Regions from separate parts of the Agrobacterium sp. LEGMi-208b genome, predicted to be linked through region 4. Evidence: predicted binding sites of a transcription regulator. Region 4 holds the regulator's gene; each other region holds the start of a gene.
The links. Region 4 encodes PhoB, which activates phosphate uptake and scavenging genes when phosphate is short. Its sites were predicted from a motif close to TGTCATNNANCTGTCAT; they were not measured.
Positions count from the first base shown of each region.

Region 1 (7,778 bases), 870 kb from region 4:
CAACCCGTCCATCACGCGCGACGTGTCGGGCGAGGGCGTCCAGCAGGCGCTTCTGAAGATCATGGAAGGCACGGTCGCTTCCGTTCCGCCGCAGGGCGGCCGCAAGCATCCGCAGCAGGAATTCCTGCAGGTGGATACGACCAACATCCTGTTCATCTGCGGTGGCGCATTCGCCGGCCTCGACAAGATCATCTCGGCCCGTGGTGAAAAGACCTCGATCGGCTTCGGTGCGACCGTCAAGGCGGAAGACGATCGCCGTGTGGGCGAGGTGCTGCGCGAGCTGGAGCCGGAAGATCTGGTGAAGTTCGGCCTCATCCCGGAATTCATCGGCCGTCTGCCCGTTCTGGCAACGCTGGAAGATCTTGATGAAGATGCGCTGATCCAGATCCTGTCCGAGCCGAAGAACGCGCTCGTCAAGCAGTATCAGCGCCTGTTCGAGATGGAAGATGTGGAGTTGACCTTCCACGAGGACGCGCTGCGCGAGATTGCCCGCAAGGCGATCACCCGCAAGACCGGTGCCCGCGGCCTGCGCTCGATCATGGAAAAGATCCTGCTGGATACCATGTTCGAACTGCCGACCCTGGAAGGCGTTCGCGAAGTTGTCATCTCCAACGACGTCGTCAGCGGTGTGGCCCGTCCGCTCTATATCTATGCGGATCGTCAGGAAGAAAAGACCAACGTTTCGGCTTGATAAGCTGGTCCAGTACTGTGATGAAATCAGAAGGCCCGCATCTCTGCGGGCCTTTTTCGTTGTGTGCTGCGCCGAAACTTGCGCCTAACTTGGCGAAGCCTGATTTTGCGTTTGGAGCGGATTGCGCTTTGCTGATAAAGTCTTACAACTGATTTGCAGCGCGATATGACGGAAATGTGAATTACCGTCGGCGACCCGGTTCCCGACCCTTGGGGATAACCGGAAATGTCGGGAGTAATAGCCGGCGCTGGGTTTTGTTGAATTTTACGGTTCTGCCGGTGCGCGGGACCGTCTCTTCCGGTGACTTGAAATCGGTGTTTCGAAACTCCACTTTCAGTCTCGAGAAATGAATGTGCCGGATGCCCCCAAGATGTCCGGCAAGGTGTCCCGAAAGGGACCAGGAAAGGAAATGATATGACGAACATCACGTCTGCGGCATCTGGCGGTACCTATCCGGTACTTCCCCTGCGCGACATTGTCGTTTTCCCGCATATGATCGTTCCCCTGTTCGTCGGGCGGGAAAAATCCATTCGTGCGCTCGAGGAAGTCATGGGCTCGGACAAGCAGATCATGCTTGTCACCCAGATCAACGCCAGCGATGACGATCCGGCTCCCGAGGCCATCCACAAGGTTGGCACGGTCGCCAATGTGCTGCAGCTTCTGAAGCTTCCCGATGGCACCGTGAAGGTGCTGGTGGAAGGCAAGGGCCGCGCCCAGATCGACAGCTATACCGGGCGCGAGGATTTCTACGAAGCCTCCGCGACGCCGCTGCAGGAACCCGCTGAAGATCCGGTCGAGATCGAGGCGCTGTCGCGTTCGGTCGTTTCGGAATTCGAGAGCTACGTAAAGCTCAACAAGAAGATTTCGCCCGAGGTTGTCGGCGCTGCCGGCCAGATCGACGACTATTCGAAGCTCGCCGATACGGTCGCTTCGCACCTGTCGATCAAGATCACCGAAAAGCAGGAAATGCTCGAAACCGTCAGTGTGAAGCAGCGGCTTGAAAAGGCGCTCGGCTTCATGGAAGGCGAAATTTCCGTGCTTCAGGTCGAAAAGCGCATCCGCTCGCGCGTCAAGCGCCAGATGGAGAAGACCCAGCGCGAATATTACCTGAACGAGCAGATGAAGGCGATCCAGAAGGAACTCGGCGACGGCGAGGATGGCCGCGACGAGATGGCCGAACTGGAAGAGCGCATCGCCAAGACCAAGCTTTCCAAGGAGGCCAAGGAAAAGGCCGAGGCGGAAATGAAGAAGCTTCGCCAGATGAGCCCGATGTCCGCGGAAGCGACCGTCGTGCGCAACTATCTGGACTGGCTGCTGGGCCTGCCCTGGGGCAAGAAGTCGAAGATCAAGACCGATCTCAACGCCGCCGAGACAATCCTCGATCAGGATCATTTCGGTCTGGACAAGGTCAAGGAACGCATCGTTGAATATCTCGCCGTGCAGGCGCGTGCCTCGAAGATTCGCGGCCCGATCCTGTGCCTCGTCGGTCCTCCCGGCGTCGGCAAGACCTCGCTCGCCAAGTCGATCGCCAAGGCGACCGGCCGCGAATATGTGCGCATGGCGCTGGGTGGCGTTCGTGACGAGGCGGAAATCCGCGGTCACCGCCGCACCTATATCGGCTCCATGCCGGGCAAGATCGTCCAGTCGATGAAGAAGGCCAAGAAGGCGAACCCGCTCTTCCTGCTCGACGAAATCGACAAGATGGGCATGGATTTCCGTGGCGATCCGTCCTCTGCTCTGCTTGAGGTGCTCGATCCGGAACAGAACTCCACCTTCATGGATCACTACCTTGAAGTGGAATACGATCTGTCCGACGTGATGTTCGTGACCACGGCCAACACGCTGAACATTCCAGGCCCACTGATGGACCGTATGGAAGTGATCCGCATTGCCGGCTACACGGAAGACGAAAAGCGCGAAATCGCCAAGCGTCACCTGTTGCCAAAGGCGATCAAGGAACATGCCCTGCGTCCGGAAGAGTTCTCGGTTACCGATGACGCTCTGATGATCGTCATCCAGCAGTACACCCGCGAGGCGGGCGTGCGCAGCTTCGAACGCGAGCTGATGAAGCTGGCGCGAAAGGCTGTCACCGAGATCATCAAGGGCAAGGTCAAGTCCGTGGAAGTCACCGCTGCCAACGTTCCGGATTATCTGGGCGTTCCGCGGTTCCGCCACGGCGAGGCCGAGCGCGAGGATCAGGTCGGTGTCGTCACCGGTCTCGCCTGGACGGAAGTTGGCGGTGAGCTGCTCACCATCGAAGGCGTGATGATGCCGGGCAAGGGCCGCATGACGGTCACCGGCAACCTCAAGGAAGTGATGAAGGAATCCATTTCGGCGGCGGCATCCTATGTCCGCTCGCGCGCCGTGGATTTCGGCATCGAACCGCCGCGCTTCGACAAGAGCGACATCCACGTCCACGTTCCGGAAGGGGCAACCCCGAAGGACGGGCCGTCCGCAGGTGTTGCCATGGCCACCGCCATTGTCTCCATCATGACCGGCATTCCGGTTTCGAAGGATGTGGCGATGACGGGCGAGATCACGCTGCGTGGTCGCGTGCTGCCGATCGGCGGCCTGAAGGAAAAGCTGCTTGCGGCCCTTCGCGGCGGCATCAAGAAGGTGCTGATCCCGGAAGAAAACGCCAAGGATCTGGCGGAGATTCCGGATAATGTGAAGAACGAGATGGAAATCATCCCGGTTTCGCGCATGGGCGAAGTTATCAAGCACGCGCTCATCCGCCAGCCGGAGCCCATCGAGTGGGACGGCAGCATCGAGACGCCGGTGATCGCAACGGTCGAAGGCGTCGACGACGGCAGCCAGACCATCGCACATTGATGGATGATATCGTCGCGAGGGGCGGGAATCGCCTTTCGCGACGGGCATGCATAGAATCAATGCGTTAGGTGTCAGAGGGTGCACGCGCCCCTCAGCTTGTCGCAACTGATGCCAAATTGGCACGAATATGTGGAAGGCCGGCAGAAATGTCGGCCTTTTTTGTGAAAAAAAACGCAGACCCCTTGTTTTTCAGGCGATTCCAGCGCTTTTGAGTTGCTGTGCGCGGATGCGAACGTATTCTGCGCCGGCTTAATTCCTAGTCGTTTCAAACCATTGAAAGGGGTGGAAACATGAACAAGAACGAGCTCGTCTCTGCAGTTGCCGAAAAGGCTGGTCTCACGAAGGCAGATGCTGCTTCCGCTGTTGATGCCGTATTCGAAACCGTACAGAACGAACTGAAGAGCGGTGGCGACATCCGTCTCGCTGGCTTCGGCAGCTTCTCCGTTAGCCGTCGTGAAGCCTCCAAGGGTCGTAACCCTTCCACGGGTGCTGAAGTCGACATCCCGGCTCGCAACGTACCGAAGTTTTCCGCAGGCAAGGGCCTGAAGGACGCCGTCAACTCGTAAGGTTTCCGGAAAGCCGCAACGCCCGGCGGCGGGCGGGCGGCTTTTCAGGTTCACGAGGAAGCATGTTTTGACGCGCTGACACCATCAGAGGCACAAAGACGGTCAGGCCTTTCGAAATCTTTCGGATGGCCCGGTTTCTCAGCCGGAATGGTGTGGATTGAAGGCATCGATGCGCGCCTGTGTAGCTTCCATCCGGACACACGGCGTTTCGATATGCGGAATGTGCGCATCAACACAAAAGCCCGGCCTTCACGGCCGGGCTTTTTGATTCACCCGCAAGGAAATGTCATCCCACTGTCATGTCTTTGACGCAGAAGCCATGGGGTATTTCTGGACCCAAGGGGGATTACAATGGCGTTCCGATTTTCTCATATGGCTTTGACTGCTGCGCTGCTCACATCCGCAGCTTTTCCGGCCGCTGCCGAGCCGGTTTTCAACCGCATCGCATCTTTCCCGGTGGCAAAAAACCTGCCCGCGGACAAGGACGCCAAGTCCGTCACGTCGGCTGAAATTGTCACCGCCAGCGAAGACGGCAAAACTCTGATCTATTCGGACAGCCCGCTTGGCGGCATCGGCTTCATCGACATCACCGACGCCAAGGCCCCGAAGGCCGGCGGTGCGTTGCTGCTCGAAGGCGAGCCGACCTCGGTCGCCGTTGCCGGCGCCAAGGTTCTGGCCGGCGTTAACACGTCGGAAAACCGTGCCAAGCCGTCCGGCAAGCTGGTGACTGTCGACATCGCCACCAAGAAGATCGAGGCAAGCTGTGATCTCGGTGGCCAGCCCGATTCGGTTGCCGTCTCTCCGGACAAGACCTTTGCCGCCATCGCAATCGAGAACGAGCGCGACGAAGACGTGAACGAAGGCGCCCTGCCGCAGATGCCCGCCGGTTATCTGGTAACGGTCGGTCTGAAGAACGGCGTTGCAGATTGTGCGACGCTGAAGAAGATCGAGCTCACCGGTCTCGCCGAAATCGCCCCGGAAGATCCGGAGCCGGAATTCGTTTCGATCAACGCCAATGGCGAAATCGCGCTCACGCTGCAGGAAAACAACCATATCGTTATCATCGACGGCAAGACCGGCACGGTGAAGACGCATTTCTCTGCCGGCACGGTCGACCTCGAAGGCATCGACACGAAGTCGGACGGCCAGCTGAAGTTCACCGACAAGCAGGAAGGCCGCAAGCGCGAGCCTGATGCCGTGAAGTGGCTGGACAATGACCGTATCGTCATCGCCAATGAAGGTGACTGGCAGGGCGGTTCGCGCGGCTTCACCATCTTCGACAAGACCGGCAAGCTTCTCTATGAAGCCGGTTCCTCGCTTGAGCATGCGGTTGCGGCCATCGGCCACTATCCGGAAAAGCGCTCCAAGGCCAAGGGCATCGAGCCGGAAGGTCTGGAAGCGGCAACATTCGGCGATCAGAAATATTTCTTCGTGCTTGCCGAGCGCGCCTCCGTCGTCGCTGTCTACAAGGACACCGGCAAGGAGCCGGAACTGACGCAGCTCCTGCCTTCGGGCGTTTCGCCGGAAGGTGCAGTCGCCATCCCGTCGCGTAATCTTCTTGTTACGGCGAACGAGGTGGATCTGGTCGAAGACGGCGGCGTTCGCTCGCATGTCATGATCTATGAGCGCGCTGAAGGCGAAGCAGCCTATCCGCAGCTGGTTTCCGCCACTGTCGACGGTGCACCGATCGGCTGGGGCGCGCTTTCGGGCCTGGTCGGCGATGCCGAGAAGCCCGGTATTCTCTATGCCGTCTCCGACTCGGTTTATGGCAACCAGCCGTCGATCTACACCATCGATGCGACGAAAAAGCCTGCTACCATCACCAGCGTGCTGCGCGTCAAGCGCGACGGCATCGCTGCGCAGAAACTCGACATCGAGGGCATCACGCTGGACGGCAAGGGCGGCTTCTGGCTGGCCTCGGAAGGCGACAGCGCCAAGCTCGTCCCGCACGCGCTCTATAACGTCAACGCCAAGGGTGAAATCAAGGCCGAGATCGCGCTGCCGAAGGAACTTCTCGCCGGCGACACCCGCTTCGGTTTCGAAGGCGTGACTATGGTTGGCAAGGGCGACGACGCGACGCTCTGGATGGCCGTGCAGCGCGAATGGGGTACGGACGAGAAGGGCTTCGTCAAGCTCGTCTCCTATAATCCGAAGTCCAAGGAATGGGGCGCCGTGCGTTACCCGCTCGACAAGACCGAGGCAGGCTGGATCGGCCTTTCTGAAATCACCGCGCAGGGCGACTATGTCTATATCGTCGAACGCGATAACCAGATCGGCGACAAGGCCAAGATCAAGAAGCTCTACCGCGTTGCGATCGCCGACCTGAAGCCGGGCAAGATCGGTGGCGAGCTGCCGCTGGTGGCCAAGCAAGAGGCCCATGACTTCCTGCCCGACCTGAAGGCCCAGACCAACGGTTATGTCGTCGACAAGCTGGAAGGCTTCACCTTCGACAAGGCGGGAACGGCCTATGCCGTGACCGACAATGACGGCGTGGACGATTCTTCCGGCGAGACGCTGTTCTTCAAGGTTGATATGAAGGCGATCAACTGATCGTACCGATTGGCTTCGCACATGAGAAAAGCCGGGCACAGCCCGGCTTTTTTTGTCACTGAAGGCCCCCAGTGCGGAGGCGCGGTTTGTACGGCGTGTCGCAGCGCAGGCCGTCTAGACTGGCATTGTCGCGTCGGGGATGGCTCAGAGAGAGTTTTGTCGGGGACTATTGGGGGAAAAGCTGCGGACCGATGATAAAGGATCACCGCCCCATGGAATTCTTGCTTTTCGGAGTATCGCTTTTTTCCGAGTCCTGCTGGACCCACCGGAAGAAAATATAAACAGGCAGCGCAATAAGCGCGAGTGTTACAAACGCGTCGATCATGGTTTCATCCATTATTTCTACCGTTCATCATGAAACGGCTCGAAAACAATGCCCGAAATCTGTTTAAAAAGTCTGAATCTACTTATTTTTCGGTATGTTGCGGGGTGATACAGGGGACTGGGAGAAGCTGTCGGAATCTGAAACAGGAGTACCGATTTGGCATGGGAAAAATCGCAAAACGAGTCCATCCGCCTGAAACACAGCCCCGACCTTGGTTGATGAGTGGGGCAGGGGACGATTCCCTCCGCGGAGAATTTACGGGAAATAGAAATCAGATCCGAATGACATCGGCTTCAAGCTTAAAAATTTGATAGGCTTGGGAATGGTGGGCGATGAGAGACTCGAACTCCCGACATCCTCGGTGTAAACGAGGCGCTCTACCAACTGAGCTAATCGCCCTTCGCGTCCTGCGGATCATGTCCGCCGCGTCGGTGGCCGTGATGTATTCGGATCGGAAAAAAACCGCAAGGGCTTTTGTGAAGTTTTTTTGTTTTTTTTGCCGGGAGGTTTTTCCCTCATCGGGGGCCGAAGGCAAAAAGCCGGGAACTGCGGGCTTTTTGCCTGAAGCAAGATCCGAGGACGCCTTGATGGCCATGGGTAAATCCCGTTACGGAAGCCCGCGGCTGTGGACAAGTTTTTTGTTTTCGTTGGGAAAAGCCCGAAAAACAGGGTGTTTGCAGCAATCGCGTTCACGGGCCTTCCGGTTTTTCCTGATCAAAATGAAGAAGCTTATTCTTTTGTCGTGAAACCTGCTTGACACCCCCGCACGAACGCCGTAGTTAGCCGCTCATCGAACAGCCGAGGCTGGTTCGAG
Region 1 covers NZ_CM183445.1:300,120-307,897, reverse strand. Annotated here, with positions in the region: gene clpX (ATP-dependent Clp protease ATP-binding subunit ClpX) at 1-691, shown strand, start outside; gene lon (endopeptidase La) at 1,106-3,523, shown strand; gene hupB (DNA-binding protein HupB) at 3,814-4,089, shown strand; gene AC5YUO_RS01510 (esterase-like activity of phytase family protein) at 4,441-6,639, shown strand; tRNA gene AC5YUO_RS01505 (tRNA-Val) at 7,288-7,363, opposite strand; gene AC5YUO_RS01500 (hypothetical protein) at 7,381-7,710, shown strand.
Region 1: AC5YUO_RS01510 (esterase-like activity of phytase family protein) is a predicted target of PhoB. The motif match lies at 4,374-4,390, and genes of this name have one in related genera.

Region 2 (7,778 bases), on a different replicon from region 4:
GGGCGCAGCGACCGCTTTGTATTCTACGCCTTCGATCTTCTCCATCTCGATGGCAGCGATCTGCGCGGTGCGCCATTGAGCGAGAGAAAGGCGCTGCTGGAAAAGCTGTTGCCGGCGGGCAATCACCATCTGCGTTACAGCCAGCATTTCGAGGAAAGCGGCGCGCTTGTTCTCGACCATGCCTGCCGGCTCAGCCTCGAGGGCGTCATTTCCAAGGTCAAGAACAGCAAATATGTTTCCGGCCGCAAGGGCGATTGGGTAAAATCCAAATGTTCGATGCGGCAGGAATTCGTCATCGGTGGTTATACCGTCTCCTCGGCATCGGACCATGCCATCGGATCGCTGGCGCTTGGCGTTTATGACAACGGCAAGCTGCGCCATGTCGGGCGTGTCGGGACAGGTTTTACGGGTGAAGTGGCGGAGATGCTGCTTGGCCGGCTGAAGCCGCTGGACCTGAAGGAGAGCCCGTTCACCGACAAGCTCACCGCGCTTGCCCGCCGCGATCTTCATTTCGTGAAGCCGGAACTGGTGGCGGAAGTGGAGTTCCGGGCATGGTCTGCAGATGGCAATCTGCGTCACGCCTCCTTCCGGGGGCTGCGTGAAGACAAGCCCGCAGGAGAAATCGAACGCGAGGAGAAGGCCGTGTCCGATACCAAGGCGCCGCAATCGAAGATCAAGTTCACCCATCCGGACCGGCTTTATTGGCCTGACGATGGCGTGACGAAGGAGGGGCTTGCCGACTATTATGCGCAGGTCTGGCGGCACATGGCGCCCTTTGTCGTCAACCGGCCGCTGGCGCTCCTACGCTGCCCGGAAGGGATCGAGGGACAACGTTTCTTCCAGAAACATGCCTGGCGCGGCATCAACAAGGCCGTCGAGCAAATCAACGATCCCAAGGACAAGGGCGGCGAGCCGCTGATCCGCATCACCGATTTCGATGGCCTGATGGCGCTCGTACAATCCGCCGCGCTTGAAATCCACCCATGGGGCGCGACCACCGCCAATTGGGAAAAGCCCGACATGATCACCATGGATATCGACCCCGGCGAGGATGTGGCTTGGCAAGAGGTGATCGAAGCGGCGCTGGAACTGAAGCGACGTTTCGAGGCGGCCGGGCTTGCCGCTTTCGTCAAAACCTCCGGCGGCAAGGGCCTGCATGTCGTCGCACCGTTGAAACCGCAGGCGGGCTGGGCTCCGGTCAAGGCCTTCGCCGAGGCCATGGCGGCGGATATGTCGAAAGCCGAACCGGAGAAATACCTCTCGGTCGCCACCAAGGCAAAACGGCAGGGCCGCATTTTCATCGATTATCTGCGCAATGGCAGGGGCAATACCGCGGTTGCGGCCTATTCGACACGCGCCCGGCCGGGCGCCGCCATTTCAGCGCCGCTCGAATGGTCGGAACTCACCGCCGAGATCGGCCCGGCCCATTTCACCGTCAACAATATCGGCGCACGTCTTTCCGCGCTGAAAAAAGACCCTTGGGATGGATTTTTTGCCGCCGCCCAGCCGCTGCCGAAAAAAGCCCGCTGAAAGCATCGAGCTTTAATTTCTCTTTTCGGAAGCAAGGCTTTTCTTCAGGGCATCCATGATGTTGATGACATTGCCACCGGTGCGGGCCTTTGTGGCGGTTTTCTTTTTCGAGGAGGAGACCTCCTCGCCCTTGGTCTTCAGCAGGGACTTGATCTTTTTCTGAATGGGGTCCTGCACCAAAGCCGGCTTCCAACCCGTCACCTGTTTGCCGATGCGTTTTTCCATGGCTTGCAGCAGCGGCCGGTCGATTTTCATCTTCGGCTCCAGCGCGTCGATGCTTTCGCGCACCTCCTCGCCATAATGCAGCGTCCACAGGATGATGCCCTTGCCTGAAGGTTCGAGAAGGACCGCTCTTTCGCGGCGATAGATCACCAGACGCGCTATGCCGAAAACATCGTTCGCCTTCATGGCTTCGCGAATGACGCTGAAGGCTTCGGTGCCGATCTTGTCTTCCGGGCGCAGAAAATGCGGGCGGTCGTACCAGATCCAGTCGATCGATCCTTTCGGCACGAAGGTCTTGATATCGATGGTGCGGGTGCTTTCCAGCGCCACCCCATCGATCTCGTTATCCTCCAGCAGAACGTAATCGTCCTCACCACGGGGAAAACCTTTTACCTGGTTCTTGGCGGCGACCGGCCTGTGGGTGATGCTGTCGACATAACGGCTTTCGACGCGATTGCCGGTTTTGCGATTGAGGATGTGGAAGGTGTATCTGTTGCCATCGGTCGTCGCGGGTGTCAGCGAGACGGAGGCCGTCACCAGCGACAGCTTCAGATAACCCTTCCAGAAAACCTGCCGTGCCATGTCCGCGATTCCGCATTGGTCTCCCGGAACAACAGCCGCGAGGTGGCTTTTGTTCCGGGAGGAGCGGCAAATCAGGGCAGGGATGGCGCTGTCAGCCGAACAGCGACGTCAGCCCGTAAACCGCAGCCGAGATCAGCGCGGCCGCCGGCATGGTCACGATCCAGGCGATGACGATATTGCCGGCAAGGCCCCAGCGCACCGCCGAGACGCGACGGGCCGCGCCGACGCCGACGATGGCGCCGGTGATCGTGTGGGTGGTGGAGACCGGAATACCGAGCCATGTCGCACCGAACAGCGTCAGCGCACCGCCGGTTTCGGCGCAGAAACCCTGCATCGGGTTCAGCCGGGTGATCTTCGATCCCATCGTATGGACGATGCGCCAGCCGCCGAACAGCGTGCCGAGCGCCATGGCCGACTGGCAGGAAATCACCACCCAGAAGGGCACGTAGAAGCTCTCGCCGAGATGTCCCTGGCTGAAGAGCAGCACGGCAATGATGCCCATGGTCTTCTGCGCGTCGTTGCCGCCGTGTCCCAGCGAATAAAGCGAGGCGGAGATGAACTGCATGACACGGAAGGTGCGGTCGACCGCAAAGGGCGTCTGCCGCACGAACAGCCAGGAGACGGTGAGCACCAGAAGCAGGGCAAGGAAAAAGCCGATGGCCGGCGACATGAAGATGGCGCCCACGGTCTTCAGCAGGCCCGACCAGACGATGGAATTGAAACCCACCTTCGCAAATCCCGCACCGACGAGCCCGCCGATCAGCGCGTGCGACGAGCTGGAGGGAATGCCGAAAATCCAGGTGACGATGTTCCAGACGATGGCGCCGATCAGCGCCGCGAAGATGACCTGCGGCGAGACGATGGCCGGATCGATGATACCGGTGCCGAGCGTTTCGGCCACATGCAGGCCAAAGAACAGGAAGGCGATGAAGTTGAAGAAGGCCGCCCAGGCGACCGCATATTGCGGCCGCAGCACACGGGTGGAGACGATGGTGGCGATGGAATTTGCGGCGTCGTGCAGACCGTTCAGAAAATCGAAGAACAGCGCGATGGCGATAAGGCCGACCAGCAGCGGCAGGGCAAGCGCGACATCCATCAGACGTTCTCGATCACGATGCCGCTGATCTCGTTGGCCACGTCCTCGAAGCGGTCGACGACCTTTTCGAGTTCGCCATAGATCTCGCTGCCGATCATATAGGCCATGGCATCGCCGCTCGCACCATGGCGGCGGAAGAGGTCCTTGAGGCCGAGGTCGTGAAGTTCGTCCGAGCGGCCTTCGACGCGGGTTACCTCTTCGGCAATGGACGACAGGCGATGCGCATTCGTGCCGACCTTGTTGAGAAGCGGAATGGCTTCCGCAATCAGGCCGGCAGCACGCACGATCTCATGACCCATTTCCTTCATCAGCGGATCGAATTCCGTCTGCTCGAAAAGACGGATGGTCTTCACGGTCTTGTGCATCATGTCGATGGCGTCATCCATGGACTGGATGAGATCCTTGATGTCGCCGCGGTCGAAGGGGGTGATGAAGCTGCGCCGGACCGCGAGCAGCACCTCGCGGGTGATGTCGTCGGCCTGATGTTCCAGCGTGACGATGAGGTCGCAATTCTTCTCGACGTCGACGCCGCTTAAAAGTTGATCAAGGGCCTCGGCCGCTTTGATGACGGTTTCGGAATGGTTGCTGAACATGTCGAAGAAACGGTCCTCGCGCGGCATCAGCTTGCGAAAAATACTCATCATGCGAATTGGCCCTCAATGGCGCTTTATTAGTTGTGGGGGGTGATTGTCATAAAACTGTCATAAATGCACGCAGGGCATTGATGCAACCCGGAAAATCAGCACTATCAACGGATATGAAACCCACCAAGAAAAGCCGGAAAACCCGCCCGGCTCGTGCACTGACATTGCTCCAGCAGCTCGCTGCGGTTCCCGAAAAGCTCTTCACCGGCGCTTTCCGGCAGCAATATGCCGCGCTCTGTTTCCGTTATGCCGGCAATGGCGAGGATGTCGAAATCCTCCTCGTTACCTCCCGCACCAGCGCACGCTGGATCATTCCGCGCGGCTGGCCGATGAAACGCAAGAAGCCGCACAAGGCGGCGGCGATTGAAGCGTGGGAGGAGGCGGGCGTGCGCGGGCGGGTGAAAAAGGATGCGGTCGGCCGCTATACCTATCTCAAGATGCTCGACAATGGCGATGTCGTTCCCTGCATGGTCGATGTGTTCCAGATAGAGGTGACGGCGGCGGAAACCAGTTTCAAGGAACGCGGTGAACGCCTGCTGGAATGGGTGCGCCCGGATGAGGCGGCACGGCGCGTTCGCGATATCGAGCTGAAGTCGCTTCTTGTCGATTTTCGCCCGAAGGGCAAAAAGAAGCGCCAGAGCGGTGAAAAACCGTAACCGCATGTGTCCGGCATTTTTGCGGCCAGAACTGTAATGCTGTCGCAACAGGCCATGCCCAACCTTGCCTGATTGTCGTCAGGAGCCGTTGCATGAATTTACCTCGTCCCGTTCCCCGCTGCCTGTTGCGTTACCTCCATCCCATCATCGCGCTCGCGGTGCTTCTGGCAGGCCCGGCTGCCATTCTTCTGCTACGGTGACGACAGGGGCGTCATCTTGAATGACGGGAAGGTGGTGACGCCTTCCCCTTGTCTGGCTGGATTGATGTCCAGCCGGCCCTTTCAGGCCGGCTGCTTTCGGGAAGGTTGCGCCTGATGGTTAGAATGCCCGGTTTCATCCGGCGCTTTCGGCAACAGGCGGGCGAAACGCCTGCTGATGCTGTCCATATAGGAGAGGATGGTCGGCACCACGATCAGGGTCAGCAGCGTGGAACTGATGAGGCCGCCAACCACCGCATGGGCCATCGGCGCACGCTGCGCGCCGCCTCCGCCAACGGCAAGACCGAGCGGGATCATGCCGAAGATCATCGCAAGCGTCGTCATGATGATCGGACGGAAGCGGATGACGCCGGCATTTTCCAGCGCCTCGTTCAGCGAAAGCCCCCGCCGTCGCTCGCGATTGGCAAAATCGACCAGCAGGATGCCGTTTTTGGTCACGAGGCCCATCAGCATGATGAAGCCGATCAACGAGAACATGTTGATCGTGCTGCCGGCCACCATGAGGCCCAGAAGGACGCCGACAAGCGACAGCGGCAGCGACGCCATGATGGCGAGCGGTTGCATGAAGCTGCCGAACTGCGAGGCGAGCACGATGTAGATGAAGATGACGGCCATGGTAAGCGCCGTGACCATGTGGCCGATGGTTTCCTGCATGGTTTCGGCGTCACCGCCGAAGCGGATGCGATAGTTGTTCGGCAGGTCGAGACCGGCGATCAGCCCCTGCAGCGTCTCCGTCACGTCGCCAAGCGTGCGGCCGGCGATATTGGCCGAAACCAGTATTTCGCGGCGATTGTCGATGCGGCGGATTTCGGCGGGAGCCGGCAGGATGCCGATATCGGCAACCTGATCGAGACGCACCATCAGCGGTGCACCACTCGCGGCCGTGCGGCCGGTCGCGATCATCAATTCACCGAGACTTGCCACGTCGGACCGCCGCTCGGCGGGCAGGCGGATGACGATATCGTAGCTGTTGCCGTCTGCATCCGTCCATTTCGACACATCCTCGCCGCCGATAAGGGGCGAGAGCGCCGTTGCAAGATCGGAGCGGGCGATGCCGAGATCGCTGGCTGCCGCAGGCTTCAGGCGGACCGAAAGAATGGAGGTCACATCTTTGGCGCTGGAGGTCACATCCACGAGGCCGGGTATTTTCTTCATGTCTTCGACCAGATCGGCGGCGATCCTTTCGAGGGTCGCCCGGTCGTCGCCGAGGATGCTGAGCTGCACCGGGCTTTCGCCGCCGCCAAGGCCGTTCTGCAGGATCGTGACCTCTATGCCGGGTATGGCCGACAGGCGTTTGCGGATCGGTTTGGCAAGGGAGAGCGGGGTTCGGCTCCGCATATCGAGCGGCACCAGCCCCACCAATATGGCAGCCCGATGCTTGCCGGCGGCGCCACCGGTATTGACGGTGGAATAAAGCGTCTCGACCTCCGGAAATTCCCTCAGCGCCTTCTCGACCTGCCGCACCTTGGTTGTCGTATAATCCAGCGAGGAGCCGACCGGCGCGGTAATGTTGATCTGGAAGCGGCCCTCATCGGTATCGGGAACGAATTCCGTGCCGACCAGCGGCACCATGAACAGGCTGCCGACAAAGACGCCTGATGTGGCAAGCAGGGTGACGAGCCTGTGCCGCAGGGTCCAGCCGATGGCACGGCGATATTGCCCGGCCATCCATTCGAAGCCACGGTCGAAACGGGCAATCAGGCGGCCTATCGGCCCGCGCTTCGCGTCGGGCTGGGCATCCGGATCGTACCAGACGCTCGACAGCATCGGATCGAGTGTGAAGGCAACGAAAAGCGAAATCAGCACGGCGGCGGAGACGGTGACGCCGAATTCGTAGAAAAACCGGCCGACAATGCCATCCATGAATGCGACCGGCAGGAAGACCGCCACGATGGTCGCCGTCGTCGCGATCACCGCAAGCCCGATTTCGCCGGTGCCGTCGAGGGCTGCGCGCAGATGCGACTTGCCCATGTGAAGATGGCGGGTGATGTTTTCGCGCACCACGATGGCGTCATCCACGAGAATGCCGATGGAAAGCGTCAGCGCCAGCAGGCTGAGCGTATTGAGCGTGAAGCCGAGGAAATCGATCACCGCGAGCGTGCCGATGATTGCGATCGGCAATGTCAGGCCGGTGATGACCGTGCTGCGCCAGGAATTGAGAAACAGGAAGACGATGGCGACGGCGAGCGCGGCACCTTCGATCAGCGTCGTCTGTACCTGATTGACGGATTCGCGGATGGGTATCGATGAATCCGTGACGATGCGCAGATGCACGTTCTGCGGGGCAAGCTCGGCATTGAGCGCATCGAGGCGCTTCTTCACATCCGTCGCGACCTGGACCGTATTGGCGTCCTGAACCTTGACGATGTCGATCGCCAAGGCTGTCTGGCCATTATAGAGCGCGCGGTTTTCGGCATCGGCTGCCCCTTCGGAAAGCGTGGCGACATCGCGAAGCGCAATGGCCGCGCCGCCGCGCCTTGCCACGACCATGTCCAGCAGCGCCTGCGGTTCCTCGATACGCCCCTGCACCTGGATCGTGCGTTCGGAGACGGGATCGACGACGCTTCCGGCCGGGCTGTTGCTGTTGCCGGTGCGCAGCGCATTCACCACCTCGTTGATGCCGATCTCAAGGGCGCGCATGCGCGTTTCGTCGATTGTCACATCGATCTGCCGTTTGCGGGCGCCGACCAGCGTTGCCTGGCCGACGCCGGCGACGGTCGTCAATTGTCGCACCACCCTCTGGTCGGCGAGGGTGGTGAGTGCGGGCACATCGAGCGATTTCGAACTGATCGCAATCGACAGGACCGGCTCGGCGGCGGGGTCGAACCTT
Region 2 covers NZ_CM183446.1:2,149,807-2,157,584, forward strand. Annotated here, with positions in the region: gene ligD (DNA ligase D) at 1-1,530, shown strand, start outside; gene ku (non-homologous end joining protein Ku) at 1,543-2,334, opposite strand; gene AC5YUO_RS24335 (inorganic phosphate transporter) at 2,426-3,430, opposite strand; gene AC5YUO_RS24340 (DUF47 family protein) at 3,430-4,074, opposite strand; gene AC5YUO_RS24345 (NUDIX hydrolase) at 4,188-4,730, shown strand; gene AC5YUO_RS24350 (efflux RND transporter permease subunit) at 5,012-7,778, opposite strand, start outside.
Region 2: AC5YUO_RS24340 (DUF47 family protein) is a predicted target of PhoB. The motif match lies at 4,119-4,135, and genes of this name have one in related genera.

Region 3 (7,778 bases), on a different replicon from region 4:
AGTTGCGTTTTCCGGCGATCAGCAGGCGTTCGGCGACATTGCCGCTGCTCGTGTGGTTCATCAACAGGCCGAGATGCGGGTTCTGGTAGACGATGCCGATATGGTGGGCGCGCAGCATACGCCGCTCAAAGCGGTCGAGCGTGAAGAGGTCGCGGTCCGCATGGCCCGGCAGCGCCAGATTATAGGTGCCGGTATCCGGCGTGTCCTCGAGATTCATCATTCTGAGCAGCGTCGACTTGCCGGAGCCGGATTCGCCGACGATGCCGAGCACTTCGCCCGGATAGACGGTGGCGTCGACGCCGGCGAGAGCCGTGACATCGCCGTAATTCCTGGCGATGCCGCGCATCGTCAGGATCGGTTCTGCCAGCATGAGTTTCGGCGGCTGGCGCTTCAGACCGGCCGTGTTGTCGAAATTAAGCGCCGCCATCAGCCCATCTTTCCGTTTTTGTACCAGGTTTCGCCGATCTCGACCGTCTCGCCATCCGATTTCTGGATGTGCTTGACGCCGAAATGGCTGTCGGAGAGTTCGTATTGCGACGAGCCGTCTTCCTGCGGCAGCTCGTTCATGAAATAGCCGGTGACATGGCTGCGGTAGCAGGTCTTGTCCTGATGATCCTCAACCCGGTAGGGCACGTCGTCGAAGACCAGCGGTTCGACGCTGGTATAGGGCGGCACGGCGAAAATGCGCTTTTCGCGGCCGGCCGAGAGGATCGTCAGATGGTCGGCCTGATTAAGCTTCGGCACGTCCCAGCGCGGGATAGGCGATGGCGTCATGACGTGGCGGCCGTTGACCATGCTCGGATAGCTCGACCCCTGCATGATGCGGCCGGAGCGGACGAGCTGTTCGTAGAGGATCAGCCAGAGCTGGCCGTAATCGGCGTCGCCGTGCATTTGCCGGGCAACCGACATGTCCGGCTGGACGGGGCGCAGCGGCTCCGGGTTCGGCACCTGCAACACGAGGATCTGGTCCTCGCGCATCTTCTCTTCGGGAATGCGGTGGCGCGACTGGATGATCGTCGCCTGCCTCGTATCCTCGGTCTCGACAGCCCCGCCGACGCGGCCGACGAATTTGCGGATGCTGCTGGCATTAACCGAATCGTCCGCGCCCTGGTCGATGACCTTGACGATCGATGTCGGCTTCAAAAGCGTCAGCGTCACCTGCAGGCCGCCGGTTCCCCAGCCGCGAGCGATCGGCACTTCGCGGCTGGCATAGGGCACCTGATAACCCGGCACCGCGATGGCCTTCAGGATGCGGCGGCGCAGTTCGCGCTTGGCCGATTCATCGAGAAAGCCGTAATTGAAGGCCGCCCAGGGCCTGGTGAGTTCCTGTAGCGTCGTCACAGCGCGACCTCTTCCTCGTCTTCCTGTTCGAAAAGCGCCGCCTCGGCCGCCGGCCTGGAAACCGCGGCTTCCCCATCGGCCTTGACGCGGCGGATCGCGTCGAGGCTCGACTGGAAGGTGACATAGTGGGGCAGCTTGAAGTGGATGCAGAAGCCGGAGCTTTCGACCGGCTCGGTATGGTAGAGCACGAATTCCTCGTTGGAGGCCGGATGCGCGTTCGGCTGGCTGGAGGCGATATCGAGCGTCGCGGCGGCGATCACCTTCACCTCGTTCCAGCCGAAAGTGGCCGAGAAGCCGAGCTGCAATTCATGGGTCTTGGTGATGACCTCGGTCTGGCTGACACGCACGCGGCCGGCGCTGAAGACGGTGCCGCGCGGGTGGCGCAGCCGCACCGGCGCTTCGGCGAGGCGCAGTTCGTTGACGGTCGGGTGGACGTCGCCGTAACCGCGCATGGTGGCGTAGCCGAGCGCCAGCGTGCCGCCGGTATCGGCGCGCGCCAGGCTTTGCAGCTTGTGGGCGCGCTCGGCCGGGAAAAGCAGCGGCTGGCGGGTGAGGTCGGGAATATCGTCGGGCGCGATTGCCTCTGAGGGGTAATCCTTGATCAGGCCCTGCGCCTTCTGCCAGGCGGCGAGTGACGGCTGGGTCGCCGGCGCCGGTTCTGCGCTCGGGATGACCGGATCGGGCGTATAATCCTCGCCCTTCAGCACGCCGACCTGTAGCAGGCGGTGCGAATAATCGAGCGTCGGCCCAAGGATCTGGCCGCCGGGAATATCCTTGAAAGCGGCCGAGATGCGGCGGAGGGTGAAGAGATCCGTCTGCGCGACCGGTTCGCAGACCGCAAGGCGCGGCTGGGTGGTGCGATAGGCGCGCAGCAGCAGCACCGCTTCGTAAAGCTCGCCGCCGGCCTGGGCGATGGCGAGTGCCGCGAGATCCGGTTCATAGAGCGATGCCTCGCCCATGACGCGATCAATCAGATAAGGCAGACCTTGTCTGACGGCATCGATACGGGCGCGGGTGATCGGGCCGAGATCGTCGCGGAACAGGTTTTCGGCCTGTTCGATGGCGCGTTCACCGCCACGGGTTGCTACATAGGCCATCTGAGCACCTCGATTTTCGTGGAACGGGGCAGGCCGACCAGCCGGTCGGCATCGACGAGGTAGAGATCCCAGCCGAGCGGATAGCGGATCGCCTTTTCGCGCATTGCCCAGAAGGACGGGTCGATGCCGCCGATTTCAATCGTCAGCGACCCCTTGATGCCGGGGCCGGTAAGGCGAAGGGTCTGGCCGGAACCGATCTCTGCGGGCGCAAACAGCGTCGCGGCTTCGTCCGGATAGGCAAGCGAACCGCTGCGCAGCGGCGACAGCGCCTCGACCTCGGCTGCGCAGCCGAGCGGGGCGAAGACATATTCGGCCCTGTCGAGGGGAGCGCGGTGAGCGCCGGTGTCGGCGAGCCGCCGGTCGAGCGCGGCGTCATCGGCAGCGAAGAAGGTGCATTCGCGGTCGAGCAGGCTTTCGGCCAGTGTCTCGAAGCCGGCGAAGGGCAGGGAACGAATGAGGCCGGGACGGCTGAGCGCCCACATCAACGCGTCGAATGCCGCATTGGTGCGGCTGTCGTCGGCGGTCGGGATCAGGGAGAGCGACATGGTCAGAAGGTCTCCATCTGCACGCGGGTCGCCTCGACCTTTTTCAGCCGTTCGCGGTCGGTTGCTTCGAGGTGGCGGCTTTCGGCATCCAGAAATTCGAGGATCGGGCCGGGCCGGTGCTCGGCGGCGATGGCCGCGTCGATGACGGCCATCGCCATCGCATGTTCGAGATCGCGGCCGGTGACGGCGCCGTAACCTTCAACATCGCGCTCCGGCACGCGGATATGCGCTTCCGCCACCAGAACCTCGCCGAGATGGAAGGCGGTGTTGCGCACCGTATCCATGAAGGGCAGCATGGCGAGCCCGGTGCGGTTGGTGACGACGCAGACGGCGCCGAGATCGGTCAATAGGGTCTCGGCGCAGGCCTTGATGGTTTCGGGGCGGCTTGCCGCCAGAATGTCGAGCGCCTGCCCATGGGTATAGGCTGCGATGACCGGCCCGCCGGTCGCAACGTCAGTCATTGGTCTTCCTCTCTGCGGGTATTCCCGTTGCCCGGCCTCCGGGCGCTTCATCGTTATCGATGACGAACTGCATTCTCTCGCCGGCCCAGACCACTTCGGAATAGGCGATCGGCCGGCCTTGCATGTCGACGTCGACCTTCTGGGTGACGAGGACCGGCTGTTCCGGGGATTGCGCCAGAAGCCGGGCTTCCTCGGCGATCGGCAGGCGGGCGAAAATGGTGGTGGCCTGTCGCACATAGTCCGGGATGCCGAATTCCCGATAGATTTCGGTGATCGACGAGCCGGCACGGCGGCGCCCCGGCATGTCCGGAAAGCGCTCGACCGGATAATAGCTTCGGCCAACCGTTATCGGCACGTCGTCGGCAAAGCTGCGCCGCAGGATCATATAGACCTTCGAACCTTCCGGAATGCGCAGCGCCGCAGCGACGACCGGCGGGACGGCAATCTCCATCTCATCGATGGGCTGGCCGGAAGGGACCCGCCCCTGTTCCTTCAGGTTGCGGCTGAACCGCGTGCGCCTGGCAATCGCATAACGGATGACCGACTGTTCCTCCACAAATGTGCCGCGGCCCTGTTCGACCCGCACCTTGCCGGCAGCCGCAAGTTCGGAGATCGCGCGCCGCACGGTGTGCCGGCCAACGCCGAAGCGCCGCATGATTTCCAGTTCGGTCGGGAGTTGACTGCGCGGAGCCAGAGCCCCGGACGCGATATCCCGGCTGATCTGCCTTTCGATGGATTGCCATTGGCCCGATTTCGGGCGTTCGGTCTGCACCATGGCCAGCCTATATGTTCGGACGACTTCAAATTCATTCGGATGACTATGTTTATAGCTGGCCTCAATGACAGTCGTATGTCCGAATGGGCATTTGCCGGGATTTCTAACGGCGGGCGCTTGCCGCAGTTCAACCGCTCGTGCGGCGCAACCAGTCGGCTGTCTGGCGGCTGGCCCGGGTTGCAGCGGAAGCTGCGGTCTCACCATCGAGCAGGGCATGGAGGAAAGCGCCGCTGAAGCGGTCGCCGGCGCCGATCGTGCTTTTGACATGGACGGTTGGCGCCGGAGCGACTTCAACGACGTTACGTCCGTCGAACAGGGTGACCGGGCGGGGGCCGTCGGTCAGGACCAGCATTTTCAACCGCGGACCCGCAATCGCCCGGGCGCGCCGCCAGGCGATCTCGATCCCGTCGTCCGCATCGTGGCGCGACGAGATGACGTAGTCGGCGGGGCGAGGTGTGGCCGGGCGTAGCGGCAGTTGCGAGATGACGAGTGGGATCGTACCGAGCTCAGCGACGAGGCCAGCATCGAGATTGAGCGCGTTGAGATAGGCCGCATCGCCGCTGAATGGAGCGCTGGCCGCAAACAACGGACTGCTGCGATCCCCGCAATAGAGGATCGTCCGCTCGCCGTTCGGTTCGAGCAGGATTTCCAGCGGCCTGGTTTCGCCGGGATGCAGCGCCACCTGCCCGGTGTCGAAACCCATTTCACGCAGCGTTTCGAGGGCACGCAGACCCTGTTCGTCCCGCATCAGCCGGTTAACGAGGACGACTTTGGCGCCGAGGTCAAGAAGCTGGCAGCCGGTGAAAAAGCCACCGCCGCCAAGATGGATTTCGCGTGAGGAAAACCGCAGCCGCCCGCCCGCAACCAGCGGATCGTCGAGCTGCCAGATGCGGTCGTGGTTGACCGAGCCGATGACGATCACCTGATACATGCTTGCCTTATCTTTCGTCGATGCCGCGAATTTTCCGCTCCTGAAAGGAACGATAGACGCCCCATTTTACGGGGGCATGACGGATATTTGAGCAAGTATAGCTATTGAAAGCGGATGGGCGAAATCTTCGAAAGCACGGTATCTCCTGTTGTGCCACGGGTCACGCCGACGCGCTGGCCTGAGAGATCGTCCCGGCTCTTCAACTCAAGGCTCCTCGGCGCGGCAACGAATTGCAAGGCACTGGCGTAGGGTACGGAGAAGTCGATGACCTTCTCCCTTTCCGGCGTAATCGAAAAGGTCGATATCACCACATCGGCGCGATTGCTGACGAGGAAAGGAACGCGATTTGGTCCGGTGACTTCGACGATCTCCAAGGAAACGCCGAGGTCCTTTGCGAGAAGAACGGCGGCTTCATAATCCGAGCCGGTCGGCTCCGAATCAGGTGAGAAAGAGCTGGCAACCTCATGCCGCCAAGTTAGTTGCACCTGTTATCGACGGAATCCGTAGCCCGCCGGTCGGGGATACTGCTCTGACTACCTCTTCGTGAGCATGTCAGCGCCGCGGCGATCGACGCCCGCCGCATAGCCGCCTTCAGCGGCAAGCCGCAGTCCAATCCCGAGGCAAGCACGCCGACGAAACAATCGCCGGCTGCCGTTGTGTCCTGTACGTCGACGGAAATTGCCGCGATACGAACATGTTCTCCAAACGCGCAGGCTTCCGCGCCTTCACCGCCGAGTGTGCGCAGAACGCCGGTGCCGAGACGCAGAGACAAGGCCTCTGCCGATGCATCGCAACCAAGCCAACCCGCCAAAGCCTCGGCTTCGTCTTCATTGACGACAATCAAATCGCACAAAGACAGAACCTCTTCCGACAAAGGAAATGCCGGTGCGAGGTTGAGGATCGAGGTGGCTTTGGAGGCACGCGTGCGGCGGATGAGTTTTTCCACTTCGGCGACATCGTTTTCCATTTGCATGAGCACGATATTGGCCCGCTGCAACAGATCCTCTTCCACGCAATTCGAAGAAACCGCGAGGTTGGCGCCAGCCGCCACCACAATCATATTCCGACCCTTGGCGTCGATATGGATCGAGGCATTGCCGGTCGGTGCGCCAAGAGAGGCGACGCGGCTGATATCCGTTGCCGTCTTCAGGTTCTGCAAGCCGATTTCGGCCAGACCATCCTGCCCGACCGCACCCACCATCACCACTTCGGCACCGTCCCGGGCCGCTGCAAGCGCCTGGTTGGCGCCTTTGCCGCCGGCTTCCGTGCGGAAACGTTTGGCAAGCAGCGTCTGGCCCGGTTGCGGCATGTCCTCGACCTCATAAACGAAGTCGACATTGATTGAGCCGAAGGTGATGATCATGACGCGGTTTCCTTACGCGATCTGAACGAAGTGACCTTCGCCCGCTTCTTCGTATGTCCGCTTCGGAGGCACGTAATCTGCAGGGCGGAAGGGACTCTTGATCTCGTCATTGGAGATGCGGCGCGTCTGTCGGCGCGACGGATCGGCGATCGGGACCGCCGCCATCAGCCGCTTGGTATATTCGTGTTGCGGGTTTTCGAAGACGGCCTGACGCGGGCCTATCTCGACGATCTCTCCGAGATACATCACGGCGACGCGGTGGCTGATGCGCTCGACAACCGCCATGTCGTGGCTGATGAAGAGGTAACCGAGACCGTATTTTTCCTGCAGGTCCAGCATCAGATTGATGACCTGTGCCTTGACCGAGACATCGAGCGCGGACACCGACTCGTCGGCAATCAGGAGCTTCGGCTCCAGCGCGAGGGCGCGGGCGATACAGACGCGCTGACGCTGGCCGCCGGAAAATTCGTGCGGGAAGCGGTCCGCCATCGAAGCGGAAAGGCCGACACGTTCCAGAAGGTCACCGACGCGCTGACGCGCTTGCGAAGCTGGCGCCAGACCATGGGTGACGATCGGCTCGGCGATCGCCTGGCCGACGCGGATGCGTGGATTGAGGCTTTCGAACGGGTCCTGGAAGATCATCTGCGCTTCGCGGCGGATATCGGCGAGGTCGCTCTTGCCGGCCGTGAGTACATTCTTGCCGCCAATCTGCACTTCACCGGATACCGCATCGGTAAGCCGAATGATCGAGCGACCGGTGGTAGATTTACCGCAACCGGATTCGCCGACCAACGACAGGGTTTCCCCCTGACGTAGTTCCAGCGATACGCCTTCGACCGCGTGGATGCAGCCGATGGTTTTGCGCAGGAAACCCTTCCTGATCGGAAAGCGCGTAATCAGGTTGTCGACCTTGAGGATCGGTGGGTGGTTGCGCTTGACCGTATCCTCGGTCGGCTTGACCGGCTGGATTTCCCCGGTTGCCATGTCCACCTGCGGAAACCGCAACGGACGATCCTTGCCGGTCATCGAGCCAAGCTGTGGTACTGCCGACAACAGCGCGCGGGTATAGGGATGTTTGGCGCCGGCAAAGAGATCATGCGTCGTGCCGGTCTCAACCTGTTCGCCACGATACATCACCACCGTACGGTCGGATATTTCCGCAACAACGCCCATGTCATGGGTGATGAAGAGAACGGACATGCCTTCCTCTTCCTGCAGTGTCTTGATGAGTTCGAGGATCTGCGCCTGGATGGTCACATCGAGCG
Region 3 covers NZ_CM183446.1:1,231,334-1,239,111, reverse strand. Annotated here, with positions in the region: gene AC5YUO_RS20270 (ATP-binding cassette domain-containing protein) at 1-427, opposite strand, end outside; gene AC5YUO_RS20265 (alpha-D-ribose 1-methylphosphonate 5-phosphate C-P-lyase PhnJ) at 427-1,341, opposite strand; gene AC5YUO_RS20260 (carbon-phosphorus lyase complex subunit PhnI) at 1,338-2,438, opposite strand; gene phnH (phosphonate C-P lyase system protein PhnH) at 2,426-2,983, opposite strand; gene AC5YUO_RS20250 (phosphonate C-P lyase system protein PhnG) at 2,986-3,444, opposite strand; gene phnF (phosphonate metabolism transcriptional regulator PhnF) at 3,437-4,219, opposite strand; gene AC5YUO_RS20240 (PfkB family carbohydrate kinase) at 4,347-5,150, opposite strand; gene AC5YUO_RS20235 (transporter substrate-binding domain-containing protein) at 5,252-5,635, opposite strand; gene AC5YUO_RS20230 (ribokinase) at 5,626-6,513, opposite strand; gene AC5YUO_RS20225 (ABC transporter ATP-binding protein) at 6,526-7,778, opposite strand, start outside.
Region 3: phnF (phosphonate metabolism transcriptional regulator PhnF) is a predicted target of PhoB. The motif match lies at 4,284-4,300, and genes of this name have one in related genera.

Region 4 (7,778 bases):
GCGTGTCGGGCCATGGTTCACCTGCACGGTCCAAAAAGACCGCATCAGGCAACCAATATTTACCTTTTCCGTTATCCCTAACGGTGGAAAACAGCGCAACAGGAGACGCCTCCTGCCCGTCAAGTCATTCATTTTCTTGACGATAGCCAGAGCCTATAGTGTAGGATGTGGCGGCAGGCATAATATCGAGGTGTGGCGCGTATGTATCGTGCTCTGACAAGGGATATCGAGGTAACGGTCGATCCGTATTATCTCGAGGAACAATCCGACCCGGATGACGATCGCTACGTCTGGGGCTATAAAGTCGTGATCGCGAACAATTCCGATATTCCGGTTACCCTCGTCAATCGCTATTGGCACATCACCGATCAGAACGGACAGGTGGATGAGGTCTATGGGCCGGGCGTCGTGGGTGAGAAGCCGCATCTGAAACCGGGCGACAGCTACGAATATTCCTCCGGCTGCCCGCTGGATACACCTTCCGGCCTGATGTTTGGCCATTATGAAATGGAAACGGAAAACGGCGAGGTGTTCAACGTCACCATACCCGCCTTTTCGCTGGATTCACCCGGCCTGATGCGGGTTCTGAACTGACCCTCACCCGGCAATGAAAAAGCCGCGCCCTTGAGGACGCGGCTTTCATTCAGGCATTTTCAAATTCGCTGACATCGTAGCGATAGGTCGTGGAGCAGAACTCGCAGGTCACGGCAATGGCGCCGTCTTCCTCGCTCGCCTTGATCTCCTCGGCGGTGAAGCCTGACAGCACGCCCTTGATCTTGTCCCGCGAGCAGCTGCAACGGTCGAAAACCGCCTGAGGATCATAGATACGCACGCCGCTCTCGTGGAAAAGCCTGAAGAGAAGGCGTTCCACCGGCACCTGCGGATCGGTTAACTCGTCGGTATCCACCGTGTTCAGCAGCGTGACGGCTTCCGTCCAGGCATCGTCCTCCTGCACCTCGTGACCGCCCTCGTCGCCATCGCCGCCATGCAGGTCGCGCATACGCAGCCGCTCGGGGGCCTGCGGCAGGAACTGCGCGATAACGCCGCCCGCGCGCCAGCCATGACGCGGCTTGCCTTCGCCATCACGGTCGAAGAACTCGGCAACGCCCAGCCGCACGCGGGTGGGAAGCTGTTCCGACTGACGGAAATACACCCCGGCAATGTCTTCCAGCGAGGAGCCATCAAGCGGCACAATACCCTGATAAGGCTGCATGCCCGCACCCTGATCGATCGTGAAGGCCAGAATGCCGTTGCCGAGCAATTGCTCCGGCGACGTCGCCCCCGCCGCAATCGCCTCCGCCAGCCGCTCCTCATCGAAACGGGCATAAGCGCGCATGCTTTCCGGCGCGGTGAAATCCGCGACCAACAGGTCGACCGGTCCGTCACCCTTGGTCTGGACGGTCAGCTTGCCGGAAAACTTGAGCGACGTGCCGATCAGCGCCGTCAGAACGGTCGCTTCCGCCAGCAGGCGGGCGACCGCCGCGGGATAGTCGTGCCGTTCGAGGATGGCGTTCAGCAGCGGACCCACCTGTACGGCGCGGCCGCGCACATCCAGACCTTCGACCTGAAAGGGCACAACCTTGTCGTCGCCAGCAAAATCGAGATCGTCCAGTTCAACCGTTACATCTGCCATGTCATACTCCCTGGCGCAGCCGTGGCGCCGCTACCGTCCAAAAGTCCGGCTTTTAAAATGTGCTTTTTCCGCTTGTCGCACAGAGACCCGGGAAGAGAAACCGCCTCCGGGGAAAAACGTGCAAATCGTGATGATGGCCCGCCAGCAAAACCGACGAGCCTCTTCGAAGTCCCACAGATGGTAATCTATGCTGCCAAGTTCAAGCACCCGGCCTGACGCGTATCAGACCGGGGGATCCTGGTCAGAGGACGCCCATGCACCATGCGATGATGGACTTCTGCGCATGGAGACGGTTTTCCGCCTCGTCGAAGACCACGGATTGTGGACCGTCGATCACCGCATCCGTCACTTCCTCCCCGCGGTGCGCCGGCAGGCAATGCATGAACAGCGCGTCTTTTTCCGCCTTCGCCATCAGGGTTTCATTCACCTGATAGGGCTGGAAGATATTGTGGCCGCGCGCCTTGTGTTCCTGGTTCATGGACACCCAGGTATCGGTGACGACGCAATCCGCACCCGAAACGGCCTTGTCGGCATCATGGCACAGCATGATCTCGCCGCCATTGTTGCGCGCCCAGTTCAGGAACTTGTCATGCGGTTCGGAGCCCATCGGCACGGCCATCGTCATGCGGTAACCGAAACGGGCCGAGCCTTCCACGAAGGAATGCAGGACGTTGTTGCCGTCACCCGTCCAGGCAATGGTCTTGCCTTTGACGGGGCCGCGATGTTCCTCGAAGGTCATGATGTCAGCCATGATCTGGCAGGGATGCGTGTCATCCGTCAGGGCGTTGATGACCGGCACCGTCGCATGTTCGGCAAGCTCCAGCAGGCGCGAATGATCCGTCGTGCGGATCATGATGGCATCGACATAACGCGACAGGACCTTGGCCGTATCGCCGATCGTCTCGGCGCGACCGAGCTGCATTTCCGTGCCGGAGAGGAAAAGCGTCTCGCCACCGAGCTGGCGCATGCCGACATCGAAGGAGACGCGGGTGCGGGTCGAAGGTTTTTCGAAGATCATTGCCAGCATCTTGCCGGCAAGCGGCTTTTCCGCCGTTCCGGCCTTGGTGGCGGCCTTGCGCGCCCGGGCATCGTCGAGAATTGCCCGCAGGTCCTGCGAGCTGACGGCCGACAGGTCGAGAAAATGTTTAGGTGAAGCCATTTCAAACTGTCCCATGCTCGCGAGCCTCCGGGAAGAGGCCCGCCCTTTATTGTTTCCTCAGGCGATTTTCGCCTGTTTCGCTGTCAGGGAGGCGGCGGCCGCTTCCACGCGTGCCAGGCCCTCGCGGGCCTCTTCCGCCGTGGTGACGAGCGGCGGCAGAAGACGGATGACGTTGTCGCCCGCCGGCACGCCCAGCAGATGCTCGGCGCGCATGGCCTGCAACAGCTCGCCCGACGGGATCTTCGCCTTGATGCCGAGAAGCAGGCCTTCGCCGCGAATTTCCTCGATGACATCAGGATAACGATCCTTCAGCGAGGCAAGGCCCTGGCGGAAGACCAGCGCGACATCACGGACCTTTTCCAGAAAGCCCTCCGAGAGGACGACATCAAGCACCGCATTGCCAACAGCCATGGCCAGCGGGTTGCCGCCATAGGTGGTGCCATGCACGCCTGCCGTCATGCCGGAAGCGGCATCCGCCGTCGCAAGGCACGCGCCGAGCGGGAAACCGCCGCCGATACCCTTGGCAACCGCCATGATATCAGGCGCAACACCCGTCTGCTCATAGGCGAAGAGCTTGCCCGTACGGCCGACACCGGTCTGGACCTCATCAAAAATCAGCAGCATGCCATGCTCGTCGCAGAGCGACCGCAGCAGCTGCAGAAATTCTTTGCTGGGCGCGCGAATGCCGCCTTCGCCCTGAATGGGCTCTATCAGAAGCGCGGCCGTCTCGGCGGTGATGGCGGCCTTCAGCGCATCGACATCACCGAAGGGCACCTGGTCGAAACCCTCGACCTTGGGACCGAAACCTTCGAGATATTTCTGCTGACCACCGGCGGCGATCGTCGCCAGCGTACGGCCATGAAAGGCGCCTTCGAAGGTGATAATCCGGAATTTTTCCGGATGTCCCTTGGAATAATGATAACGGCGCGCGGTCTTGATCGCGCATTCCAGCGCTTCCGCGCCGGAATTGGTGAAGAAGACCTTGTCCGCGAATGTCGCTTCCGCCAGGCGCTTTGCAAGCTTTTCCTGGCCCGGTACTTCATAAAGGTTCGAAACGTGCCAGACCTTCTCGGCCTGGGTCTTGATCGCTTCCACGAGGTGCGGATGGGCGTGGCCCAGCGAGTTGACCGCGACACCGGCTGCAAAATCCAGATATCGTTCGCCGCTTTCCGTGAACAGCCAGACGCCCTCGCCTCGCTCGAAGCGCAGGGGGGCTCTTGCAAATGTATCGAACAATGGCGCGGCGGCTTCGGCCATGGCTGTATCACTCCTTGCGCGGATGCGCTGTCAGACGTTGTCAATAGGCCTTCGGGGTTATCCCTTGCCTGAAAATCAAAAATGCCGCCTCGCGGCGGCAGGGGCACTATTGTCACTTCGCCTGCCGATGTCAACAAAAGTCCGCGTTTCCCGGGCTTCTCAAGCACTAGTAGGAGGTGGCCGGTGAGGCCCAAGGTGTTGCCTTTCAGACTCAACTCGCCAGCAAGTTGGGGAAAACCGGAAAATCGATTCCAGATGATTCCCCCGACTCTTGCCACAGAGTCAGGCTGGCACTAGGTTAATCGCTAATTACTAGACTGCATTGCGGCGGAACTAGTCACCAAAAATCCGGCGGAAACCACGCTCGCGGCACGCCCGCGAGACGGAGAGGGATTCTGCCGACATTATACGCGACGAGCGGAGAAGCGGCATGAACTGGACAGACGAGCGGGTCGAAAAACTCAAGAAATTGTGGTCCGAGGGGCTTAGCGCCAGCCAGATAGCGGCACAGCTGGGCGGTGTCAGCCGCAATGCCGTAATCGGCAAGGTCCATCGCCTTAACCTGCCTGGCCGCGTGAAGGCCGGCGGCCCGGTGACTTCGGCGCGTTCCGCGCCCAAGCGCGCTGCCGCCCCTGCCCCACGCGCGACGAATTTCGCAACCCGCGTCAGCGCTGCCCCCGCACGGGCCTTGAACCGCTCCAACGCGGCAACCGCGCTGCACGAGGAGATCGATATCGAGACCGCCGAAGTTCTCGAATACGTTCCTTCCAAGAACGTGGTTACGCCAATTTCCCGTCGCCTGACGCTGACGGAACTGACGGAGCGCACCTGCAAGTGGCCGGTCGGCGACCCCTTGAAAGACGATTTCCATTTCTGCGGTTGTGAAGCACTGGAATCTTCGCCCTATTGCAAGTTCCATGCAAAGCTTGCCTACCAGCCGGTAAGCGAGCGTCGCAAGGCTTGAGTGTTGCGGCACGCATTTGACACTCAAAAACTACGGGCCTTCGGGCCCGTTTTTTTGTGGGAAAATTCAAGGCGGTTCCTCCTTGCAGCACGCGTTGTTTAAGAGGCGCTCCAATCCTTGTTCTTGCGCAATCTGCGGACGCAAACCGCGAAGCGTCCCTTACTGCAAATGCTCTGAATTCGTCGGCGGCGTGCCGCGCCCTTCCTGACTGGCTTCTCTGCGCAGTCCAAATCTCAGCGAACCGTCTATCGCCCCCAAGAATGACAGGGGTGCCGCATTTGCGGAAGGTTCAAAATCGAAAGGCCCGACACCCATTCCGGTCCCGGGCCTTCTGATTTTTGGGGAATTATCCCGAGTGAAACCATCGGTTTCGGTTTTGCTCAGGCTTCCATCGAATATCCAGCACCGCGCACGGTGCGGATGACATCCTGCATATGCGAAAAATTGAGCGCCTTGCGCAGACGTCCGACATGCACGTCGACGGTACGCTCATCCACATAGATATCGTGGCCCCAGACGCCATCCAGCAATTGCGAGCGGGAGAATACCCGGCCCGGAGAGGTCATCAGGAATTCCAGCAGCCGGAACTCCGTCGGGCCGAGGCGCACTTCGCGGCTTTTCCGGTGAACGCGATGGGTCTCGCGATCCAGTTCGATATCACCGCATTTCAGCACCGAAGACAGAACCTCAGGACGAGCCCGGCGCAGCATGGCCTTGACGCGGGCCATGAGTTCCGGCGTCGAGAACGGCTTGACGACATAATCGTCGGCGCCGGTGGCGAGGCCACGAACCCGTTCGCTTTCCTCGCCGCGCGCCGTCAGCATGATGATGGGCAGGCGTTCGGTTTCCGGCCGCATTCTAAGCCGCCGGCACAGTTCGATGCCGGAAACGCCGGGCAACATCCAGTCCAGGATGAGAAGATCCGGAATACGCTCCTGCAGCCTGATTTCCGCCTCGTCGCCACGGGGTATCGTGTCGACGTCATATCCCTCAGCCTCGAGATTGTAACGAAGCAGGACGCTTAGCGCTTCCTCGTCTTCCACAACTGCAATCTTGGGCACCATATGCTAACTCCGCAAGCCGCTGCTTGTCTGTTACTCGGTCACCGAACCGAGCGTGTTGGAACTGTCGTCCTTCGGACGCTCGCCCTCCGGCTGGCTGCCGGTGGTCATGTAATAGATCGTTTCGGCGATATTGGTGGCGTGGTCGCCGATACGCTCGATGTTCTTGGCGCAGAAAAGAAGATGCGTGCAGGTGGTGATGTTGCGCGGATCTTCCATCATGTAGGTCAGAAGCTCGCGGAAGAGCGACGTATACATGGCGTCGATTTCCTCGTCGCGCTCGCGGATGGCATTGGCCTTCTCGGCGGAGCGTGTGGAATAGACGTCAAGGACTTCCTTGAGCTGCACCAGTGCCAGCTCCGACAGATGCTCGATGCCGCGGGCGAGCTTGCGCGGCACGCCGGTTCCGGCAACCGCGATGACGCGCTTGGCGGTGTTCTTACCGAGATCACCGACGCGCTCGAGGTCGCCGGCGATACGCAGGGTGCCGATGATCTCGCGAAGATCGGCCGCCATCGGCTGACGTCTGGCGATGGTGACGATGGCCTTGTCGCCGATCTCCCGCTCGGAATGGTCGAGGATCGTATCGTCGGAAATGACCTTCTGCGCAAGTGCGGCATCGGAATTGACGAGCGCACGCACGGCGTCGGCGCACATCTGTTCCGCAAGACCGCCCATTTCCGCGATGCGGCGCGTCAGAAACTTCAATTCATCGTCATAGACGGAAACGATATGCGAATGGGTCGTTGTCTGTGTCATGGTCTAGTCCTCCGGCTTGGCCTGCATGCGCGTGCCCAGAGCGGGCACGGCAGAGGCACCAGTCTTGTTCGGTTTCGATAAAGCGCCGGCCGGGATCAGCCGAAGCGGCCCATGATGTAATCCTGCGTGCGCTGATCGTCGGGATTGGTGAACATCTTGTCGGTTTCGTTTTCCTCGACAAGATGGCCAAGATGGAACATGGCCGTGCGCTGGGAAACACGGGCCGCCTGCTGCATGGAGTGTGTGACGATGACGATCGTGTAATTGGTGCGCAGCTCGTGGATCAGCTCCTCGACCTTTGCGGTCGCAATCGGGTCGAGCGCCGAGCAGGGCTCGTCCATCAGGATCACTTCCGGGCTGACGGCAACCGCGCGGGCAATGCACAGACGCTGCTGCTGACCACCGGAAAGGCCGGTGCCGGATTCGTGCAGGCGATCCTTCACCTCGTTCCAGAGACCCGCCTTCTGCAGGCTCTGCTCGACGATCTGGTCCATATCCGCCTTGTTGCGGGCGAGACCGTGGATGCGCGGGCCGTAGGAAATATTCTCGTAGATCGACTTCGGAAAGGGGTTCGGCTTCTGGAACACCATGCCGACACGGGCGCGCAGTTCCACGACGTCGATCTGCTGATCGTAAATATCGTCGGTGTCGAGCGTGATCTTGCCGGTGACCCGGCAGCCGTCGATCGTATCATTCATACGGTTCAGGGTACGCAGGAAGGTGGATTTACCGCAGCCGGACGGGCCGATCAACGCGGTCACCGTATTTTCCCGAACGTTGAGGTTCACGTCGTAAAGCGCGCGCTTCTCGCCGTAATAAACCGAAACGTCCTTGCCGATCATCTTGTATGAGACTTCATTCATTTTCTTGTCCAGCGCCTTTTCAACTGCTGCTTCCGACAACATGTTCATTGCTCAAGCTCCCTCTACCAGCGCCGTTCGAAGC
Region 4 covers NZ_CM183445.1:1,169,083-1,176,860, forward strand. Annotated here, with positions in the region: gene apaG (Co2+/Mg2+ efflux facilitator ApaG/CorD) at 202-594, shown strand; gene AC5YUO_RS05835 (Hsp33 family molecular chaperone) at 644-1,633, opposite strand; gene argF (ornithine carbamoyltransferase) at 1,875-2,792, opposite strand; gene AC5YUO_RS05845 (aspartate aminotransferase family protein) at 2,850-4,049, opposite strand; gene AC5YUO_RS05850 (GcrA family cell cycle regulator) at 4,480-5,013, shown strand; gene phoB (phosphate regulon transcriptional regulator PhoB) at 5,394-6,077, opposite strand; gene phoU (phosphate signaling complex protein PhoU) at 6,108-6,833, opposite strand; gene pstB (phosphate ABC transporter ATP-binding protein PstB) at 6,929-7,744, opposite strand; gene pstA (phosphate ABC transporter permease PstA) at 7,759-7,778, opposite strand, start outside.